One region of the Paenibacillus sp. FSL L8-0470 genome, then DNA from elsewhere that is predicted to be linked to it. Evidence: riboswitches for the same ligand, from Rfam matches in the RefSeq annotation. Region 1 holds a riboswitch; each other region holds the start of a gene.

Region 1 (5,674 bases):
GGCTGAATGCCTGTGGGCGCTGCAGCGCGAGACGGCAGCCCGCAAGTTCCAAGAGCTGGAATTCGGCAGCCTGATGCATCTGATCGGCAGTGTGCAGGATGAGCGGGGTATTGTGCAGATCGAGCTTGGCGATCTGGGCTGACCTTCGCCAGCCGCTGATACAGGTTGAATATTTTTTTGCAAAAGCACTCTTGAATCTATATAGGTTCCAGAGTGCTTTTTTTGCGAATGGGGTGGAGCATGCCATATATAAAGATTGACGAAGAGGTTTAGCAGTGTTTATAATATTAATATAATCATTAAGTAATTAATATATATATTAATTATTGAGAGGTGGATTATTAAAATGGCTCAGCGTGCAGTATTAAATGCGGATATCCGCAAGGGAACAATCAACCGGAATATTTATGGACATTTCTCCGAGCATTTGGGACGTTGTATTTATGAAGGTATCTGGGTAGGCGAGGATTCGCCGATCCCGAACACGAACGGCATCCGTAACGATGTTGTGGAAGCGCTTAAAGAAATCAAGATTCCGGTACTCCGCTGGCCGGGCGGCTGCTTCGCCGATGAATATCACTGGAAAGACGGCATCGGTCCGCGCGAAGGCCGCAAACGGATGATCAACACGCATTGGGGCGGCACGGTGGAGAACAACCATTTTGGCACCCATGAATTTATGGAGTTATGCGCCATGCTGGATTGTGAGCCTTATATCAACGGCAACGTCGGCAGTGGCACGGTCCAGGAAATGTCGGAGTGGGTGGAGTATTTGACGTTCAACGGGGTTTCGCCAATGGCGGAGCTGCGTCAGGAGAACGGCCGGCAGGAGCCGTGGGCAGTAAAATATTTTGGCGTGGGCAATGAGAACTGGGGCTGCGGCGGAAATATGCGTCCTGAATATTATGCCGATCTGTACCGCCGGTATCAGACCTATGTGCGCAATTATGGAGACAATAAGATCCATCGCATTGCCTGCGGTCCGAACGTCGATGATTATCACTGGATGGAGGTACTGATGCGTGAAGCCACCCGCTATATGGATTCCATCACACTTCATTATTACACCATTCCGGGTCCTGCCTGGGAACAGAAGGGGGCAGCTACCGGATTTGAAACCGGCGAATGGTTCTCTACGCTGGAGAAGGCACTACGCATGGATGAGCTGGTAACCCGTCATAGCGTGATTATGGACAAATATGATCCGGAGAAACGTGTGGGCCTCATTGTCGATGAATGGGGAACCTGGTATGATGTTGAGCCTGGAACCAATCCCGGCTTCCTCTATCAGCAGAACACCATCCGTGATGCGCTGGTTGCCGGTGTGACCCTCGACATTTTCCATAAGCACAGCGGCCGCGTTCGTATGGCGAATATTGCCCAGACGATCAACGTGCTGCAGGCTGTAATTCTTACGGAAGGCGAGAAAATGCTGCTGACTCCTACGTACCACGTATTCAACATGTACAAGGTGCATCAGGATGCGGAGCTGCTTGATCTTTCGCTGGAGAGTGGCACCTATAGCTTTGAAGGCCGCGAGATTCCGGAAGTCTCGGCCTCAGCTTCCATTACGGCGGAGGGTGTAATTCATGTCAGCCTGTGCAACCTGAATCATGCTGCAGCAGCATCGCTTCCGCTGGAGCTGCGCGGGCTTGCCGGGGAAGAGGTTGAAATTACAGGAACGACGCTGGCCGGAACAGCAATTGATGCCCACAATACATTTAGCCAGCCGGAGGCAGTGACGCCACAGCCGTTTACCGGCTTTAAGCTGGAAGGCGACAAGCTAAACGTTGAGCTGCCTCCGATGTCGGTGACCGTGCTGGAAATTACCCCGAAGGCTTAAGGAGCATACGATATGAGTACTTTATCGACCTGCAAGGGCTGCCGGGAAGAGTACAAGGTGACGGATGCCCAGATTGCCCGGATTCTGGCTTCATCAATGTTCACCCCGGACAACACTGCTCCAGATGAAGTATACAGGCAGCGGGTTGCCCTTTGCTCAGCCTGCCCGAAGCTCCAGGATGGCGTAACATGCACGGCCTGCGGTTGTATCATTCCGGTCGTGGCCAAGTTGAAGGAGCGTGGCTGTCCGTTGCCGGGCGGCGGTTTGTGGAGTCCGGTCACGGAGTAGCGTTCCGCCAAGCCGTTAGAGAACCTTTGTCACAGAGGAAGCGTCCATTGGCTGTGATACCGGAAAGAAGCCCATGGATTCCCAGGCATACTGAAATTTTAAACGCCCTCATCACTCGTGGATGCAATACCGCGAGGGATGGGGGCGTTTATGTGAGAAGAGAAGAATATATGTGCGGACTTTACAGTGAAGGCTTCGCTTGATTAGGAAACTGTTCCATTCCCATTGTCAGTCCTTGCTGCTGTATCCGTTTTATCCGCGTCAGCACTATTGAATCCATCGGTATAGAACAGCTCTACGACCAAATCCTCGTTGTAATTGCCGAAGCCTTTGCCGAATAAGGTGAGCCCGCCGATATGTTCGGCATCCTCTTCCACCGAGAGCCTGAAGGTCCACTGCTTGTTGCGGATTGCTACCTGTTCCAGCGTAATGTCGGAGAGTTTTAAGCCGTCCATATAGGTTCCTTTTGGAGTAATGCGCAGCTGCTTGAGCAGGCCGTATTGATTGGTGTACGCGGGCCACCAGGCAGGGGTATATTTCCCCGGGCTGTCTCCGTAATCGCCTGGGCTAGTCCAATACCCTAGCTTCTGGCCATTCAGCGTGAATGCAATATCCGAAGGCCAGTTATTATTGGTTGACGGTGCTTCGGAGGCTATCTCCATCGTAATGATGAGCTCCTCCGGCTGTTGGCTGGATAACAGGAAGTTGGGTATTTTGTATTCGACATACCCTTTGCCAAACCAGAGAATTCCGGCATTCATCCGCTCCATATCCCAGAAATAACGCGGATCGTCGAAGCTGCCGATGATATGCTCGGTAGTGGCCAGCCCGCAGGTGGGCTCTATCTCAAAGTCGGAATAATGTCCGACCGGTATTTCTTTCCTGTGACCCTTGCGCTCTGCTTTGGCCTGGAGTGGGAAGATAATCTCCACCCCTTCAGCGGCAAGAGAACAAATCTTCTGCAGTCCGCTTCGTCCGGGGGCCATATGGGTGCGGATCAGTCCGGCCGTTTCCAGCTTGCGCACATGCATTGTCATAATGGCACTGCTCAGCTTGACCGCTCCCGCCAATTCCTTTACGTTCATGGGCTGAACAGCGAGCAGCTGCAGCATTCGCAGACGTACAGCGCTTGAGAGCGCCTCGTACACCGGCAGGGAATCTTCGGTAAGATCAAGTTTCATTTTCTGGGTACGCCTCCGGATTCAAGTTATATAGTTAATGATTATATTACTTAAATGAATTTCTTACAACCCGTAGGGTCCACCGGATGGTGTGCTGGAGAACTTTGCCGCTCCACTTTTATCACAGACACCCCCCGGCGAAGTCCACTATAATGTACAGGATAAATTAGCGATAAGACAAGGTGCCCTTGTAACTACAAGGGGTAACAGGGAATCGGGTGCAAATCCCGAGCGGTCCCGCCACTGTAAGGAAGAGCTGAACTTCAGCATGTCACTCGGCAAACAGCCGGGGAAGACGAAGGAAGGCGTTATGATCCCGAGCCAGGAGACCTACCTTGTTTGCGCGCACCACGACTCTACGCGGATAGGAGCGGTGTACGAATTGGTTAAAGAGATGAAGGCATGCATTTTTGGAGACGGTGGATGTTGAAGATTTGGTGCAGAGCAAGTGCCAGCTTCAGCTACCCCAAATTACAATTCTGCGAATTCTTCGCTGTTGCAGCGGGACCACCATCTCTTACATATCTGATGACGTACATAGCACTCCCACCCCCCGGGGCGGGAGTTTTTGATTTGATGCGGCACAAAATGACGAATCCATGGAGGGAAAAGCATGAACAAACGCAAGTTTTGGAGTTTTGCTGCACTCATTGCCGGATTTACCGTTTATTTTTTGCTGAATGAGCCGGGCACGGCCAACGCGATGCATATTATGGAGGGTTTTCTGCCGGTAGGCTGGGCCGTATTCTGGTGGGGGGCATTTCTGCCGTTTTTTGCCCTTGGAGTCCTTAAGCTGAAGAAAATGACCAAGGACAACCCGGAGCTGAAGCTGCTGCTTGGGCTGGCGGGTGCATTTACCTTTGTATTGTCAGCACTCAAAATGCCTTCCGTAACCGGAAGCAGCTCCCATCCTACAGGAACGGGACTTGGTACTGTAATGCTGGGGCCGCTGCCGATGAGCGTAATCGGGTCTGTTGTGCTGCTGTTTCAGGCGCTGCTGCTGGCACACGGGGGGATAACGACACTTGGAGCGAATGCATTTTCGATGGCGGTGGCCGGTCCTTTTGCCGGGTATGCGGTCTATAAGCTGCTGATGAAGGTGAATGGACGTGAAAAGCTGGCTGTCTTTATGGCGGCGGCAGTGGCCGATCTCATGACGTATGTGGTGACCTCGGTTCAGCTTGCAGTGGCTTTTCCGGCAGCAGACGGAGGTGTGCTGGCTTCTCTGATTAAGTTCGGCGGTATTTTTGCCGTGACGCAGATTCCGCTCGCCATCAGCGAGGGGCTGCTGACCGTGCTGCTCTGGAACTGGCTGAAATCCTACAGTCCGAATGAGCTGTCGCTGCTGAAACGGCAAACCAAGGGAGGAAGTCTGTGATGAGCAATAAGTGGAAAAATGGGTTGATGCTACTGGCGGTGATTTTGCTGGTGGTGCTGCCTCTGCTGCTGGTGAACGGGGAATTCGGCGGGGCTGACGATGCCGCAGAGGGTGTAATTACAGAGATTGATCCCGGTTATGAGCCCTGGTTCAAACCGCTGACGGAGCTGCCCGGCGAAACGGAAAGCATGCTGTTCGCGCTGCAGGCGGCGATCGGGGCCGGAGTGATTGGCTATTCCATCGGCCTGCTGAAAGGCAGACAGGACCGGCGCAAGCTTAATGATCAGAAGAATTGATGCGTTATCCTATAGCAATGCGCTGAGGCAGCTGCCCGCGATGTGGAAAAGCCTGTTCGCAGCGTTCATGTTCATCCTTTCCTATGCGCTTCATCCGGCCTTGCAGCTTGTGGTTGCCGGCTGGATGAGTGTGTGGTGCGTCCTGTACGCCAAAATCCCGCTGCGTGCCTACGGCCTGCTGTTTGGTACGGCACTTTTGTTCTTTTGTCTGAGCCTGCCGGCCCTGTTGCTTGAAATTGGCCTTCCAACTGCCGGTGAGACGGTAATGTCCTTGCAGCTCCCGGCTTCGACTCTTTCGCTATACATTACGGCGGAGGGGCTGCACCGGGCAGGGTTGCTGCTGGCGCGTGTGTTGGCCTGCCTGACCTGCTGCTTTTTTATCATATTTACAACACCGTTCGGAGAATTGCTGCAGGTACTCCGCAGGCTGCGCATGCCGCAGATCGTACTGGAGCTCATGCTGATTATGTACCGTTTTCTGTTCCTGCTGAGCGATACAGCACATGGAATGATGCTGGCGCGGCGGCTGCGCGGCGGCAGAAGAGGACGGGTGGCCAAACTGCGGGAAGTTGCGGGAATGGCGGGCTCGCTGTTTGCCAATACGATGCACCGCTACTATGGGCTGTCGCAGGGGCTAATAACCCGGGGGTACATGGGTGAGATTATTTTGCCGCCTTACGTGTCACGC
Region 2 (5,674 bases), 990 kb from region 1:
GATCCGGTTGCGGCGGTGGCCTCGATTCATGACTCTGTAGAGAAGGCGGAAAAAGAGCGCCGCAGAGGCAGCGGGTTCAACCCTGAGGCGCTTTCGCTGCTGAAGGAGCTGATGGCGGCAGCGGACCGCTTCCTGCTGAACCGTGTATCGCTCAGCGAGCTGACACAGGAGCAGCTGCTGGAGATTTCGTTCCTGCGCTACCGGGATACGGCGGATTGGCAGCCGCCGCTTGATTCCATCAGCAGGCAAAAATCCAATGCGCTACGCGCTGCCTACCGCTGGTTCGGGGAGGAGAGTCCTGATGAGGAACTTTTTGCCGGATTGTCACCAAAGGAGCTGGATGATGTACAGCTGCTCGGACGGCGCTGGCTGAAGGAATCACGAAGTGTGGAGCCGTTCGAACGCTTGCCGCTCGCTTTCTATCACAATAGTGACCGCGAGAGCGGCCCGCTGGATTATGATGCGCTGCTGGATCTGGTCAAGCGCAAAGCGGACGGCGACAAAGAAACGGTATACCGTTTCCTGGCCTGGTCACAGAACAACCGGCTGTTCACGGTGTCGAAGAAGAAGCTATACCCGGGCTACCGCCGGGCGATTCTAAAGTATTTCCTGAACAGCGACCGTGAAGCCTTCAAGAGCAGGGATTTCCGCAAAAGCTATGTCTCCGCTGCTGGGCCTGCTCTGCAAAATGTATATAACGAAGCCCGCTCCCAGCTGGCTTCGCCGCTGGCGCGGTGGGTTAGCCGCAGCCGATTTCAACTCCTGATCTCCGGCTCCATTCTGGGGATCGTACTGATTGGCGTTATTATCGCCATCAGCCTGCTGCGGCCGGACAGCCCGGACACGGCTCTGCCGGAGGGCAGCGCAGCACCGGACGGCGGCCACCCGCCTGCTGCCGTGTATCTTAGCGGCAGCGGAGAAGGCGCGGGCAGCAGACTGGTATTCACCTTTGCTGACGCTGAAGAATGCACCGCCTTTACTCCGGCGGAGATCAGTGTAGCAGCCTCCGGTGGGGATCCGGAGGTCTACAAGGTCACGGCGACGTCGAGCCGGTGTCTCGCTCCGTCGCCGGATGCGGGGGCCGCCGGCATGAACGGCGGCAGTGGAACGGCAACGCCGGATGCGTCAGCCGGAACGGAAGCCGACGCGACCGGGAACGCGAACGCCGGAACGGAATCCGGCGCGACAGGGACCGCGAACGCCGGAACGGAAGCCGGCGCGACAGGGACCGCGAACGCCGGAACGGAAGCCGGCGCGACAGGGACCGCGAACGCCGGAACAGAAGCCGGCGCGACCGGGAACGCGAACGCCGGAACGGAAGCCGGCGCGACAGGGACCGCGAACGCCGGAACAGAAGCCGGCGCGTCCCCGGCTGTGTCATCCGCGCCTTCGCCGGGAGAGACCGGGGGAGCTTCGTACCAAGTCACTGTGGATCTGGAACCGGGGGCTAAGCTGGCCGAGGGCAACATGATCATCGCGGGCGATTATAAGCTGACTCTGCAGTCGGATCCAGCACTTACGGCAGCTCCTACACCGAGTGCACAGCCTACTGCAACTGCGACTGCAACGCCTACGGATGATGGCGGAGCAGCAACCGAGGCTCCTGAGTAAAGCGATATAAACAGACAAAAATCCTGAACCGCATGTTTTGCCCGGAGAGAGCAGGGCAGATGCGTGTTCAGGATTTTTCTTCTTTCACAGAGCTCCGGCGTTGGTTATGACGGATCACCCTGTAAAGGGATTCTCTCCCTCTAATGTGGAGTGTATATTGAAAATAAGTTGTATAAGACGATATACTACCGCTAAATTATCCGGTTGAGCCTTATGTGGCGTTTTACGAAATAATAGCGGGTGTAAATCCGCCTAATCCTTATTAATGTGGGAGTAGCCAAAACTTAGCGGGCATTTTTTCCGCTACTAATGATGAACTGCGTGCAGACAGGTTGGGATCAACGAAGAGTGTGTTTGATGCTTTCGAAAAGGGCTCAGCCGGCAACGGGCGGCATTGGAACAGCTTTTCTATAGACATACAAGGGAATAGTGGATATGATTATGAATATTAAAATTTGATAGTCTAGTGAAAAGGGTGCAGATTCTATCCAGTAGAATTTGCTTAAAAGGGAAGTCCGGTGCAAGTCCGGCGCGGTCCCGCCACTGTAAATGCGGAGCGACTCTTAAGGGTGCCACTGTCCTGTGAAGCAAGGACGGGAAGGCGGAGGGAAGCTGTGAAGCATAAGCCAGGAGACCTGCCTTTTTCTTGAACGTTTCTATTCTTCGTGGGGTAAGAATGCGGAACATTACAAATGGATGTGGTGGCGGAGCTTGAGCACCCCCGTGCTTCATTTGTATTCTTCCGAGGCCGCCCTTAGCAGGGGCGGTTTTTTTGAGGGATGAGGATGAAGTATAAGCCGGTGCTGTATGTTATCCTTCTCTCTCGCAGAAACGGCCCCGTCCTTTTGAAATGGACAGCATAGCCGTTTCTTCTTGTTGTCCGCTGCTTCACTATTTTATTCACGGAAAGAGGTTAACGATGAAGACTCTTCTCTCTGCCAAGTCCTTTATGCTTGGCCTGGCTTTATTGCTGGTTATTTCGATTCTGGGAACAGCGCTTGTTCCTTCAGGGCAAGTGTTTGCCGGGGCGGTCTCCGCTACCGCGTCCGGAGGAACGGAAAGTGTTACTGCTGCTGTGTATGCAGCAGACGAGTCTGGCGCAGAGCCGGCTGCGGCTGCATTAACAGCGAAGCAGCAGATTACCGTTGCCGGAGCGACCTATGCGGCTGCCGAGTATATGCTCAGCAGCGGCGTGACGTCAGAATGGCAGGCGGTTGGCCTCGCACAGGCGGGCTACAAAGTACCGGAAAGTTATGTCCGGCTGCTGGAGCAAAAGGTGCGGACAGCCAGCGGCAGCTTTGCCGCAGTCACGGATTATGCACGGATTGTGCTCGCGGTACAAGCCGTGGGGGCTGATCCGGCGAATTTTGCCGGAAACGGCTCTGAGCCGGGTTTTAATCTGGTTGAGCGTATCTATAACAGCGACAAAATGAGCGGCCAGACGCTGAACAATCCGGTCTATGCGCTGCTGGCACTGGATTCAGGCAATTATACTATTGGGGCGGATGCCAAATGGAGCAAAGCGGCGCTGCTCAGCGAGATCCTGTCCAAGCAAAATGCAGACGGCGGGTTCGCCTTGACTTCCGGGGCAAGCGAGCCGGATATGACGGCGATGGCTTTAACGGCCCTTGCTGCGCATAAGAGTGATCCGGCGGTTGCAACTGCCGGGCAAAAAGCAGTAGCCTGGCTGTCTGCTGCGCAGGACAGCAACGGTGGCTTTGGAGGCAGCAGCGAAAGCGCGGCACAGGTCATTATCGGCCTTGCCTCCTTCGGGGTAGACCCGGAAGGAGCAGAATTCACCAAGGGTGAAGCAGATCTGATAAGCAGACTGCTCAGCTTCAGTGTAGAGGGCGGCGGGTTTGCCCATAATCAGGGCGGAAATGTAAATGCTTTTGCTACAGAGCAGGGGCTGCAGGCGCTGGTGGCCTACACCCTGTACAGCGGGGGCGGAAACGGCAAGCTGTATGACTTCACTAAGCCTGCGGTTCCGAATCCGTTAGTGTATGTGCCCCTTGTAATTGAAGGGCCGCAGAACACGCTGGGAGAAGGGATGGCATATGCAGGCAATGTCCTCGAGGTGCTGGAGAAAGTGGCCGCCCAGAAGGGCCTTCCGGTTAAGAATGAATCGGGCAGCTATGTAACGGGAATCGGCAGTATCCAAGCCGGAATCTACGGCGGCTGGGATGGCTGGAAATATGCTGTGTCCCGGGACGGGGCATGGATTGATCCCGATGTAGGAATGAAGGATTTTAAACTTAAGGAAGCAGACCGGGTTCTCGTTTATTATGCGGGCAACGATACGCAGCTGGTGAATTCGCTGACGCTGTCCGCGTTGCAGCCGGGTGAGGAGGAGCCTTTCTCAGTCACGGTTACCCAGATAAAATGGGTATGGGACAATGCCACAAATATTTCGAGTCCTGTAACCTCAAGTGCATCTGGTGTGGAAGTGGCAATCGGAGACCGGAAGGCAACAACCGGTGAAGACGGCAAAGCGGTCTTTGCCGAAGGTGTTCCGGCAGGAGACTATACGCTAACCGTAACCGGTTATGTTGCGGACAATGCACCAACTATCGCTAAATATTCGCAAGCTGTAAAGGTAATCTCCAAGAATGTACCAGTTCATCTGTCGGTTGAAGGACCTGAGGGGCCGGTCGCTGAGGGAGCGCTGCAAGCATCCAACGCGCTGGCGGCATTGAAGAAACTTACGGCATCCGGAAATATTCCGCTGGAGATTACGGAGTCCTCCTACGGCAGCTATGTGTCGGGCATTAATGGGATTAAGAACGGAACCCATGACGGCTATTGGAACTTCCTGGTGTCGCGCGGCGGGAAATGGATCTACCCAAGCGAAGGCATGGGTGACTTCAAGCTGCAGGCACAGGACAAGGTGCTTGTCTATTTTGCCGGTGCCAACACGCAGGCAGTAAATTCCGTTACAGTATCTCCACCGCAGCCAAAACCGGGGGAAACGTTTAAAGTGACTGTTACCGGGGTGGAGTGGGTATGGAATAACACGACATTTGCTTCCGAACCGGTTGTTTCACCGGCAGCCGGAGTGAAGATAACCATTGGCGGTAAATCAGTCACTACGGACAGCCAAGGCGTTGCAGTTTTTGAAGGAGGCTTGTCCGGCAAAATATACACGCTGGCTGTAACCGGTTATGTTGCGGAAGCCACACCAAACATTGCCCGCTATACGGATTCGCTGAAGGTGGCTCCGGGCAATGTAACCTCCTATCTGTCCATTGAAGGGCCACGGGGTCCGGTAGCTGAAGGCGCGCTGGAAGCATATAACGCGTTTGATGCGCTACAGCAGCTGGCAGCTGCGAACAACATTCCTCTAAAGGTTACGGAATCTTCCTTCGGCATCTTTGTAGGGGGCATTAATGGAATCGAGAACGGAGCCTATAACAATCAGGGTTACTGGGCTTTTGCCGTATCGCGCGGCGGGGCGTGGATTTATCCGGATGTGGGCTTAAATGATTATATTCTGCAGACTTCCGACAAAGTGCTTGTCTACTATGCCGGAGAAAATACGCAGGTAGTAGATTCGGTACAGATTTCGCCTGCGCAGCCGAAGCAGGGTGAGGCATTCACCGCTACGGTCACGCAGAAGAAATGGGTCTGGAATAATGACACGTATACTTCTGATCCGGTGACTTCACCGGCTGCAGGAGTGCAGGTCACTGTTGGCGATAAAACCATCACTGCTAATGAGCAAGGGCTCGCAACCTTTGAGGGTGGCCTGCCTGCCAAAACATACACGCTGGCCGTGACTGGTTATGTCGAAGGCGGGACGCCTAAGATTGCCCGCTACACGCAGCCGTTGACTGTTACAGCTTCGGTAGAAGTGCCTGAGACGGCATCGGCCACGCTCACAGTCATTGGAGACACTACTAAGGGAACCATTCTGGCTGGTACCAAGATGACGCTGAACGAGGGAGAGACCGCATACAGCTTGCTAATCCGCCAGCTTGGAAGCAAGGTTGTCAGCGGCGGAAGCGGAGACAGTGTATACATTAAAGCGATTGATGGCTTAGCAGAAAGGGACCGCGGTGAGAAA
Region 3 (5,674 bases), 3.2 Mb from region 1:
TTTGTATTTTGTTCCCTGTTTGTGCTGGTGTCCGTAGGATCTTTTCTGCAGTCCCGCAAGCTGGAATTCGGCATCCTGCTGATGCACGGCATGACGAAGCGGCAGCTGAACCTGATGGTTTTTTTGGAGAATATGATGATCGGCAGCTCCGCCATCCTCACCGGCACTTTGCTCGGTCTGCTGCTGGGCAAGCTGTTCCTGATGATTGGAGCGGGGTTCCTGGGCATTGGCCCGCTGGAATTTTATCTTTCCTGGCACGCACCGGTACTGACGATTTACAGCTTTGCTCTGCTGTTCATGCTGATCTCGTTAAGTACCTTTGCCTTTATCGGGAATGAGTCGGCGAGAGGTTTGTTTCAGGGCGGTCGCAAAGGAGACAAGGAGCCGCGGGTGTCTGCCTTACTGGCGTTCGCTTCGGCCCTGCTGCTGCTTGGAGGCTATATTCTGGCCACTACCACGACCGCAGCATCGGTGGAGAGAGTGATGTTTCCGGTGGTGGCGATTACGGTCGCCGGCACTTACTTATTCTATACACAGCTTAGTCTATATGTGGTTAGGATAATGAGGAAAGTCCGGCGGTTTTATTGGCATAAGACAAACATTATTACACTCTCGGGCTTAACCTACCGCTGGAAAGACAACGGGCGGATGTTTTTTATGGTGACGATTGTTTCGGCGGTATCCTTCACCTCTGTCGGGGTATTTGCTTCTATTCATACACTCTCCAAAGAGCTGAAGCTGGACTATCCGGCAGCGGTCGGTTATGTGGCCAAGGGCAATGAGGCCGGGGCCGTTGCGGAAGAGGATTTAAACGGGATAAAAGCGGAACTGGAGCGGTTGAATCTTCCCTATCGCTCGCTGGAGATCCAAATCAAATATGCGGAAGTACAGTCTCAGACCGGTCCTGACCGTACAGAGCGTCTGCCGCTGATGGCTTACAGTGATTACAAACAGGCGCTCCAGCAAGCCGGATTTACCTCCCGTGAGCAGCCGCTCCAGGGGAATGAAGGTCTGGTCATGATCGGTTCCCAGCGTGACCGCAGCCTGACCTCTGAACGGGTTCATGCCCTTTATAAGCTGAAGCAGGGAGTAGATATTCAGGAAATCGGATATACGGAGCATGTGCCGATTGCTGAATATCTGCTGCCGGAGCTGGATGGGAGGGATGGCGGTGATTTCAGCGGAGTAGTCGTTAGTGACAGCTTGTTCGCCACCATTAATCCCGTGCAAAGAGATTTGTATACCGGGTTCTATGTGGACCCATTCCAACAGACGGTTGGCATTGCTTCGGGACTTGCGGACAAAGGCAAAGTGTCCTACGAGAGCAAATCCCCTTATGCCGTTGTGGTCAGCGGCACGCTGTTCGAAATTCAGCGGACGTTATACAGTACGATGCTGTTCGCTTCGCTTTTAGTCGGCACCGTTTTTTTTATCGCCGCAGGCAGCTTCTTGTACTTCCGGTTGTACATGGATCTTGACCATGACCGGCTGCAGTATTCCACCTTGTCCAGAATGGGCCTGACCGACCAGGAACTGGACCGGACTGTGACCCTGCAATTGTCACTGATGTTCTTTGTTCCGGTGGGGCTGGCCATCCTGCACAGCTTGTTCGCCTTTATTGCGCTGCAGCGGCTGTTCTATCTGTCCATCGCTGCCGAAACGGGAGCGGTGCTTATCGGCTACCTGGCTGCGCAGGGGTTATACTTCTTCCTTATCCGCAGCCGTTATTTGCGCAATCTCAAAAAAAATCTCATCTGAACGCGGAGGAGCACGAAATGAAAACATGGATTACCGATTTTATGGAACAGTTCGGCTATCTGGGCATTTTTCTGATGCTGGCCCTGGAAAATATTTTTCCGCCTATCCCCTCGGAGGTAATCCTTCCGTTCGGCGGTTTCATGACAACCACTTCCGGGATGACCATCCCCGGCGTGCTGATCGCCTCAACGGCCGGCTCGCTGCTGGGAGCACTTGTGCTGTACTGGATCGGCCGGATGCTGGACGTGAACAGACTAGAACGGATTGTGGACCGCTGGGGCGGACTGCTCCGGATCAGCGGAAAGGATATCCGCAAAGCGGATGCCTGGTTCGACAAATACGGCTACTGGACGGTATTGTTCTGCCGCATGATTCCGCTGGTACGGAGTCTGATCTCCATTCCTGCAGGAATGTCGGGGATGAAATTCGGGTTATTCATGCTGTTTACGACGATCGGGACGCTGGGGTGGAATGTGCTGCTTATTCTGCTGGGTGCTGCACTGGGAGAATCCTGGGAGGATATTGGCGTGTACATGGAAGCTTACTCAAGTGTCGTCTACGTATTGATTGCTGTGGGAGTTGTTGTGGGTGGTGTGCTCTATTTCCGCAAACGCCAGTCCGGTAGAAAACCGGTAGATACCACAGATTAATTAAATTCACAGGTTTCGCAGAACTATTTAAAGCCTCTCATAGGGGAGGTCAACAAAAAGGAGGGGATCAATATGGAGCTGTTAACAATTATTAAAGCCATCATTCTGGGCATTGTAGAAGGATTAACTGAATTTGCTCCGGTATCCTCGACCGGTCATATGGTAATCGTGGATGATATGTGGCTGAAATCCCAGGAATTTCTCGGAAAATATGCGGCGAACACGTTCAAAGTAGTCATCCAGCTGGGTTCGATCCTGGCGGTAGTTATCATTTTCCGCAACCGGTTTATCGACCTGCTGGGTCTCAAGCGGTTCAGCCGCAAGGAGCTGACGGCGGTGCCGGAAGGACAACCTCCGGTGGAGACGGAAGGCCGGCTGAAGCTGGCGCAGGTCATTGTGGGACTTATTCCGGCAGGAATTCTCGGATTTCTGTTCGAGGATTACATCGACGAGCATTTATTCTCGACATCGACGGTCCTGATCGGACTAGTCATTGGGGCAATATTCATGATTTTTGCCGACCGGTTCGCCCCCAAAAAAATCAAGACAGAGAGTGTTGACCAAATTACATATAGACAGGCGCTATCGGTAGGTTTGATCCAATGCTTGTCGCTCTGGCCCGGATTTTCACGCTCCGGATCGACCATCTCAGGTGGAGTGCTGCTGGGTATGAGCCACCGTGCGGCTGCCGATTTCACCTTTATTATGGCAGTGCCGATTATGGCGGGTGCGAGTCTGATTTCACTGGTCAAGAACTGGCAGTATTTCACGATGGATGCCCTGCCGTTTTTTATTGCCGGGTTCATTAGTGCATTCCTGTTCGCGCTGCTCTCTATGAAGTTTTTCCTGAAGCTGATCAACCGGATCAAGCTCATGCCGTTTGCGATTTACCGTCTCGTTCTTGCCGGGGTAGTCTACCTCGTCTGGTTCTAAAATACAGTTTGAAACAGCCCGTTGATGGCTATCATTTATCGAAAAGGAACCGGCTGTACCTCCTTACCAAGGACGGTGCAGCCGGTTCTTTATGCTGTATACCAAACGTTCTGCTGAAGCTGCTTCTTGAAGAGAGGCTGTGAGGGAATGTGTGGCAGAATCGCAGCAAAATGAGCCTGCACGGCGCCAGCTATAGGGAATGTGTATAACGGGAATACCCGTAATTCTGTTGCGGATAAGGTATCGGATTCAGTATGATGGCATCAGATTACGGGATGAATACAATTTGCAAATATCGGAGACAGGCGCCAGCCGGAGCATCAGAAAGGCCCGGAGGCTTAATAGGGAAATTCGGTGACAAGCCGATGCGGTCCCGCCACTGTAACGGAAGAGTTCATAGCAGCCCATGTCACTGGCCATCTCTACTTCGCCGGGAAGACTTGCTGATGGATGCCGACGCCGCTAGTCAGGAGACCTGCCTGTCTCAACAGCACTGCAGTACCTACGGAAGATAGGGAGGTGTTAAGACGTTACCCATTGGCAGCCCATGGGCGTCTTTCCCTGCGGCCTGGTTAGGGGAAGACGCTCTTTATTATTGATACCGACTGAAATCATTAACTAAAGCTTAAGGCAATTATTATAAACAAGGGAGTGACTGTAATGACAAACAACATCAAGACGAGCAGCCTCGGTTATCCGAGAATCGGAAAGAACCGGGAGTGGAAAAAGACGCTGGAGGCTTACTGGAGCGGCAAAATCAGTGAAGAAACCTTCCGCGCGGAAATGGCCGGTATTCAGCTTCAGCACCTCAAGACACAGCAGCAGGCCGGGATCGCACTGATTCCTGTCAATGATTTTACCTTTTATGACCATGTGCTGGATACCGCTGCTATGTTTGGCATTGTTCCTCCGCGTTATGCCTACGACGGCGGAGACATTCCGCTCGATCTGTACTTCGCCATGGCGCGCGGCAATTCGGCTGCCCCTGCCTGCGAGATGACTAAATGGTTCAATACGAATTACCATTATATCGTTCCGGAAATCGGCGGGCAGACTCCCCGCCTGATTGAGAACAAACCGCTCGCTGCCTACCGTTTCGCCAAAGAGCAGGCGGGTATTGAAGGCAAGCCGGTTATAGTCGGACTCTATACCTTCCTGAAGCTCTCCAAGGGATTCGCTGCCGATCAAATTGCAGAGGTTGCTGCCCGTTTCCTGCCGGTGTATGTGCAGCTGCTGCAGGAGCTGCAGCAGGAAGGCGTGGCTTGGGTACAGATCGACGAACCGGCTATCGTAACCGGCTTAACCGCGGAAGAAGTTGAACTGCTGGGAACGATCTACAGAGAGATCGCTGCAGCAGTGCCCGGACTTCATGTCTTGCTGCAGACTTACTTTGAAGCTGCAGAGCCGCTGGAAGCACTGCTGGAGTTGCCTGTGCAGGGCATCGGATTGGACTTCGTCCATGACGGCAGGGTCAATCTGGCGTCGATCCGGCGCCTGGGCTGGCCGGACGACAAATGGCTGGGAGCGGGCATTATCGACGGGCGCAATATTTGGCGCTCCGATCTGGATGCCAAGCTTGAGCTGGTCCGCGCGCTGAAGTCCCATGTGCCGGACGAACGGCTGATCCTCCAGCCATCCTCCAGTCTGCTGCATGTGCCGGTAACCGTTCAAGGCGAGGATAAGTTAAAGCCTGCGGTACGGCAGGCGCTGGCCTTCGCCGACGAGAAGCTGGCGGAGCTGAGTCTGATTGCAGCAGCGGCGGGAGAGGATGGGCAGGTCTATGCCGCAGCGCTCGCCGAGAGCCGCGAGGCGCTGAATGTGTTCCGCGCCCTGCCGGAACGCGGGCGGCAGGATGTGGCTGAGCAGGTGCGCAGCCTGGATAAGCTGCCGGACAGCCGCAGCTTGCCCTTCGCGGAACGCGTAAAGGTGCAGCAGCAGAAGTGGCAGCTCCCGCTGCTGCCGACAACGACGATCGGCAGCTTCCCGCAGACGCCTGAAGTGCGCCAGGCCCGGCTCAAATGGCGCAAGGGCGTCTGGAACCAGGAGCGCTATGACGGATTTATCCGCCAGCAAATTGCAGATGCGATTACTTTTCAAGAGGAGCTCGGACTGGATGTGCTCGTGCACGGTGAATTTGAGCGGACGGATATGGTTGAATTCTTCGGCGAGAAGCTGGCAGGGTACCTCTTTACTAAAGGGGGCTGGGTCCAATCCTACGGTTCACGTTGTGTGAAGCCGCCGGTCATTTATGCCGATGTTGCGTTTACCGGCCCTATGACCGTGAAGGAAAGTCTGTACGCCCAGTCGCTCACCAGTCTTCCGGTAAAAGGAAT
Region 4 (5,674 bases), 1.5 Mb from region 1:
AAAGTACAGCAGGCTGCCAATGGATGACTTCCTTGCCGGCAAGGCTGGCCGGAATGTCGATAATCCGCTGGTTGCTGCTTCCCCGGTAGGGAAGGGTAGTATCTTTAAGCTCTTCTACAAATCGTCCGTCAATCACTACATGGCACAAGGCCAGCAGATTCCATTCCGGCGAGCCCGGAGAAGCCGTCAGCTCTTCATACGTATAACCGGTATAAATCCAAATTGAGAAATCCGGCAGCACAGCGCGAAGCTCATGAATGAAGCCCGCAGCCTCTTCTGCCGAGAAAAAAGGGTCCCCGCCGGCCAGCGTCAGGCCGTCCAGCAGCGGATTAGCGGCAATTTCGGCAATAATCTCACGCTGCCGCTCCAGGGTGAACACTTCACCAAAATTGAAATTCCACGTTTTCGGATTGAAGCAGCCCGGGCAGCGGTGGCGGCAGCCGCTGAGGAAGAGGACGGCCCGCATGCCCTCTCCCTCATTAATTGATTCCGGGTAGTAGCCGCAAATATTCATAGATGCTTGAGGCGGTCTCTTACTTCGGCCTGCTTGGCGGCGTTGAAGCGGGTCTGGTAATCGCCGGTCAAATATCCGGTTACCCGGCGCAGGCGGCGGATATGGGTGTCATGCTCATGCGCGCCGCAGGAAGGGCAGTTCGTGCCGATAACCCCTTCATAGCCGCAGCCGGAGCAGCGGTCAATCGGGTGGTTAATGCTGAAATAACTGATTTCCTGCTCCAGCGCGTAGCGGATGATTTTGACAAAAGCCGCCGGGTTGCTGCGGGCATTGCCGTTCAGTTCCACATAGGAAATGGCTCCGGCGTTGCAGTACTCATGGAAAGGGGCCTCAAGGCTAATCTTCTTGGCCGCACTGAGCTCGTAATACACTGGAATGTGGAAGGAGTTCGTATAATATTCGCGGTCGGTTACGCCGGGAATAGAGCCAAGCACCTTGTGGTCCACCTTGGTGAATTTGCCGGACAAGCCTTCGGCAGGTGTTGCAAACAGCGTGATGTTAAGATTGAGCTCTTCGCTCTTGCGGTCGCAGTACTCGCGCATATGGCGGACAACGGCGAGCGCTTTGGCATGGACTTCCATGTCCTCGCCATGATGTTTGCCGTACATGGCCTTCATGCACTCCGCCATACCGATGAAGCCGAGCGACAGACTGCCGTGCTTCAGCAGCTCGCCTACGCTGTCCTCGGGAGCAAGCTGTTCGCCGCCTTCCCAGACACCTTCGCGCATCATGAAATCGGAGGCTTTGGCTTTCTGGGCCGCTTGAATCCGGAAACGGTGCAGCAGGCCTTCCAGTGCAATATCCATATAATGATTCAGGTCGTCGTAGAAGCCTTCCTCGTCGGGAGCAAGACGGCGGCCTGTTACAGTGCCGTGAGCGAGGCCCAGACGGACCAGATTCAGGGTGTTGAAGGACAGATTGCCTTTGCCGGAGCAGTGATTACGTCCGAAACGGTCGCCCAGTACCCGGGTGCGGCAGCCCATCGTAGCAAATTCAGTGTCCGGGTCAGCCGGATCATAGTACTGCATGTTGAGCGGAGCATCCAGATTGGCAAAGTTCGGATACAGTCTGCGTGCGGAACATTCGGCTGCTTTGAGGAACAGCTCATAGTTCGGATCGCCCTGCTGCTGGTTGACGCCCTGCTTGCATTTGAAGATTTGGATCGGAAACACCGGTGTTTCTCCGCTGCCGAGGCCGTTCATGGTGGCGGTCAGCAGGGAGCTGATCACAAGCTGGCCTTCGGGGGAGATACAGGTGCCATAGTTGATGCTGGTAAAAGGAATCTGTCCGCCGGAACGGCTGGACATCGTATTGAGATTATGTATCATACTCTCTGCTGCCTGCAGTGTTTCGCTTTCGGTCTCTTTCTGCGCAAAGCGGAAGGCGCGAGGATACTGCTCCGCCAGATCGCTGCGGCTCATCGAGATTTCGCCGAGGTGATCACCGGCTTGTCCTTCTTCAAAGTACTCCAGTCCCTTGCGGAACAGCTTGGCGAAGGATTTGGTCACGTACGGGGCAAGATCATAATCCAGTTTATTGGCGGATACGCCGCCGTATTGGGCATTTTGCTGGGATTGGAAAATAATCGCCACCAGCGACATTGCGGTCATAATCGAGTTCGGAGGACGGACACTGCCGTTGCCGGTATTGAAGCCTTCGCGGAGAAGGCGCTCAAACGGGATAAAGATGCAGTTGGTCGTTCCGATGGCGTATTGATCCAGATCGTGGACGTACACGACATTATCCTGAATGGCCTGCACGAGCTGTGGCGGCATCGTGAAGTTGCGGGCATACCACTTGGAATATTCACTGCCGAATTTGCTCATTTTGCCGGAGAAGCTTTCTCCGTTCAAATTGGCATTCTCGCGCAGCAGATCCAAATCCCGGCTGTCGATAATATCCCGTCCCAAATGAATAACTTCCTCCAAAAGAACTTCCTGTGCAGCTTGTCCACCGTTGTACCGTTTCTCCAGCAGCGTCATTGTCTAGCTCTCTCCCCTCGGTATAGTAAGAACGAAGTATATACTTCCTGATAGCAGTAAAAAAGCATCTCCCGCCGAAGAGGCGGAAAATGCCCGAATGCGTACGAAATATCCTTACAAGGATATTTGCCGGTTGTCTTGATGAACATACAAGCAGGGGACAGGGGTAATCTCTGTCCTGTTCTTATATATTCCGCAGAAGCCGATACCTGAGGGCGATAACGGTTTATAGCCCTCAGGTATCGGCAGCCTTGGCTCCTTAAAACACGGGAAGGCTATGTCTGCTTGTGCAGGCCGCATTGCGGACACCTCACCTGGTCCTCGCAGGCATGAATGATGGTGTCGGCGAAACAGGCAGGTCTCCTGGCTTCCGGTGAATCCTCCGGCGCCTTCCCGAGAGCTTTGAGGCCCCTCAGTGGCTATTGCCGGTAGACGCTGCTTGACGGGCTTCAGAAAGCCTGCAGGCATCCGGTTACAGTGGCGGGACCACAGCGGATTTGCACCGCGTTTCCCTATTAAGCTTCAGCTCGCTTGAAAGAGCGAAACACCTGTTTCCACTATATTTTGTTGTCGTTAGATAAAAATAACCCAATATGTTGTGTTTGTAAACCATTTTTTGAAACTCCGCGCGGGGAGCGGGTTCTGCGGTTTTACTCACAAATGATCCACAGTTAGTCCACAGGTAATCCACAAGTTGGGTGCAAAAAGTGTCTGGATAAAGTCATAAATTGTCTTAAAAGATGCCACAAAGAGTCCATAAATATTGTGAGCGTGACACTGGAATGCCTAATGAAGAAATATGGGGGACGAAGGGTTACGAATGGTGGGGGTTAGCGGTTTGTGGGTGTGCGGCGGAGTTGCTACAATAAGAACAGGCCGGAGACATATATCAGGAACTTTAGGTTTATAGTCCGTAATAAGGTCGCGCGAGGAAATTTCCAATAAAGGGTTTTATTTACAGCATATTAAGGAGGGATTCAGAATGGCAATTGGCGAAGTAACCGTAATTCCAATCGGCACAGGCAGCACGAGCCTGAGCAGTTATGTGGCCGATATGCAGCGTGTGCTCAGGGGAGTGGAAGGGATCACTTATGAGCTTACATCTATGGGGACGATTATCGAAGGACCGATCCCGCGGATTCTCGCTGCCGTAGAAGCGCTGCATGAGTCGCCTTTCGCTGCCGGGGCACAGCGGGTATCCACGTCGCTGAAGATTGATGACCGCCGCGACAAGCCGTCTACAAGCCGCAGTAAGCTGCAATCCGTTGAACGCAAGCTGCAGGAGAATTGAAGCCCGGATGTTGTGAAAAAAGGTTGCGTTTTTGGCTGAAAGTTGTATAATATTTTTTGTTTGACAGAAAAAATGCTTTAAGCTGGTGTAGCTCAGGGGTAGAGCAACGCACTCGTAATGCGTAGGCCGGGGGTTCAATTCCCTTCACCAGCATCCCAAAAAAACATACGCGGCGCGGCTTCTTGGAATTTCGGGGGGGCTGCGCTTTTTTTTTGATTTTTCTACCATTCTTCTTATTTTTACCCGAGTAAAGGGGTGTTTCTGAGTCGCGCTGACCTCAATTGCCAGGCAGATAATTGTTTATTACTTAAATGTAGACTACGTACTCTGCATATTGTGTAGGATAAGAAGATTTTGGGCACGGGTGGCAGCACCGATAACAGAATGAATTCAAGGAGCGTACATAATATAAAGATATAAAGTTTTGTTTTGAGTCAATTTCATAACTCGGCATAAAAAAAGCCAACAATCGCTGTGTGATAAATAAATTTGCGAATTAACAAAAAACCGCTCTATTAAAAGGGCGGTTTCTCATGGCATATCAATTCTACATTACTAAACTCCTTGAAAAAATTATTTTACCCCACTGTACTCAAACTGGCGAAGGCATTTACCAACCGCTACACCTAGAAACAAGTGTAATTTAGCTTCGCTCAATTGGAATGAATACACCTAAAATTTCACATGGAAATTTAGAAGCCCGGTATCCTAGGGAGAGGGGATGTGCATGATGGCTTTTATAATTTTTGTTAATATTTAATAATATACCATCCGCTAAATGTAGAATAATTCAGACCATTACCATAATTGCGATTAGCTGTTTGCGGGTTGCGAATTGAAATTCCGCTTGCATCTCTAAAATCAATTGCAGTTAAGCCTCTTTTGTGTGACCAGCCGCCGTCAGCATCTTGTCTATACCAGTGATAATCATAATTAGGAGCAATTACTAATGCTACTTTGTACTCCCGATAACCTGGAACTTCACTATAACTAGAACTACGAATAGATTTACTCAGGTAAGGCATATCAGCTTGTGCAGCATTAATTATGCTTGTAGTTGTTAAGCTTGAGAAAATATTCCCAGCCTTTTCACCTGGTTGAAGTTTGTGCCCAGAATAAGTAGATATGTTTAACATATAAGCATAGCAATTGGCCTTATCTGTTAATGGTGCCCAAACACTAGTATCATAAGGATGTTCGTATCCACCAGTTACCATTGTTTCAAGTAACTGCAATCCTACGGACTTTTTGGAATCCTCTTTTGGTTCAGATGAATTTTGACTATATTGCGTTTCATTGATTGGTATATCATTGTTTGGTAAAACTGCTTTATTTAATGTGGAATCAAATCCTGCAGGTCTATAATTGACTTCTAATTGCACTTCTTCAGGCAAGCTGTTAAACCATTCCAACCACTTTTCCGGATCGGGATTAAAAGATGCTTGTTTTACCTTTTTATGGTATGATTATCTTCTAAATATTACCAGTAAAATAATGGTAAAAAAGGAGAAGTTCTAATGACACTAGCAAAATGCTTTAAGTTCTCAATGACATTATTATTCATTTTAATTATTTGTTCAGCATGCCAAAGCAACAAAGAAGAAGGGCCAAAGGAGTACATTTCGTATGATGAATTAAAAAGCTTAGCTGAAAAAGGCGTATCATTGAATTGGGGGGATTTTGACAAGTATTCCTTTGAGGATATCGGATCAGGAATATATATAAGAAAGTACAAAATTGAAGGAGGACACCAACTGTTAATTAAGGGGAAAAGCCTAGAAAGTCCACCTGAGAAAATTTATATTGTTAATCAAAATGGTAAGGAGCTAGAACTTACTCAAGATAACTTGAGCGAATTGTAAGACTTGAAGTAAACACCTTGGAACA

The links. A riboswitch is a leader RNA that binds a small molecule or an ion and turns the genes downstream of it on or off. The one in region 1 is predicted to bind cobalamin.
Region 2: it holds a riboswitch for cobalamin, as region 1 does, so the genes downstream of both, NST99_RS04730 (DUF4430 domain-containing protein) here and NST99_RS09205 (energy-coupling factor ABC transporter permease) in region 1, are expected to answer to the same signal.
Region 3: it holds a riboswitch for cobalamin, as region 1 does, so the genes downstream of both, metE (5-methyltetrahydropteroyltriglutamate--homocysteine S-methyltransferase) here and NST99_RS09205 (energy-coupling factor ABC transporter permease) in region 1, are expected to answer to the same signal.
Region 4: it holds a riboswitch for cobalamin, as region 1 does, so the genes downstream of both, NST99_RS02295 (anaerobic ribonucleoside triphosphate reductase) here and NST99_RS09205 (energy-coupling factor ABC transporter permease) in region 1, are expected to answer to the same signal.

What each region holds. Positions count from the first base shown of each region.
Region 1 covers NZ_JBBOZM010000001.1:2,012,625-2,018,298, forward strand. The annotation lists gene NST99_RS09185 (5'-3' exonuclease) at 1-142, shown strand, start outside; gene NST99_RS09190 (alpha-N-arabinofuranosidase) at 347-1,843, shown strand; gene NST99_RS09195 (DUF6171 family protein) at 1,856-2,131, shown strand; gene NST99_RS09200 (ArsR/SmtB family transcription factor) at 2,335-3,312, opposite strand; cobalamin riboswitch at 3,476-3,664, shown strand; gene NST99_RS09205 (energy-coupling factor ABC transporter permease) at 3,926-4,690, shown strand; gene NST99_RS09210 (energy-coupling factor ABC transporter substrate-binding protein) at 4,690-4,986, shown strand; gene cbiQ (cobalt ECF transporter T component CbiQ) at 4,970-5,674, shown strand, end outside.
Region 2 covers NZ_JBBOZM010000001.1:1,020,850-1,026,523, forward strand. The annotation lists gene NST99_RS04725 (GAP1-N2 domain-containing protein) at 1-1,611, shown strand, start outside; cobalamin riboswitch at 2,068-2,268, shown strand; gene NST99_RS04730 (DUF4430 domain-containing protein) at 2,531-5,674, shown strand, end outside.
Region 3 covers NZ_JBBOZM010000001.1:5,178,952-5,184,625, reverse strand. The annotation lists gene NST99_RS23770 (ABC transporter permease) at 1-1,758, shown strand, start outside; gene NST99_RS23765 (DedA family protein) at 1,776-2,408, shown strand; gene NST99_RS23760 (undecaprenyl-diphosphate phosphatase) at 2,481-3,341, shown strand; cobalamin riboswitch at 3,628-3,838, shown strand; gene metE (5-methyltetrahydropteroyltriglutamate--homocysteine S-methyltransferase) at 4,002-5,674, shown strand, end outside.
Region 4 covers NZ_JBBOZM010000001.1:498,952-504,625, forward strand. The annotation lists gene nrdG (anaerobic ribonucleoside-triphosphate reductase activating protein) at 1-514, opposite strand, end outside; gene NST99_RS02295 (anaerobic ribonucleoside triphosphate reductase) at 511-2,496, opposite strand; cobalamin riboswitch at 2,833-3,063, opposite strand; gene NST99_RS02300 (MTH1187 family thiamine-binding protein) at 3,479-3,787, shown strand; tRNA gene NST99_RS02305 (tRNA-Thr) at 3,869-3,940, shown strand; gene NST99_RS02310 (hypothetical protein) at 4,537-5,181, opposite strand; gene NST99_RS02315 (hypothetical protein) at 5,305-5,649, shown strand.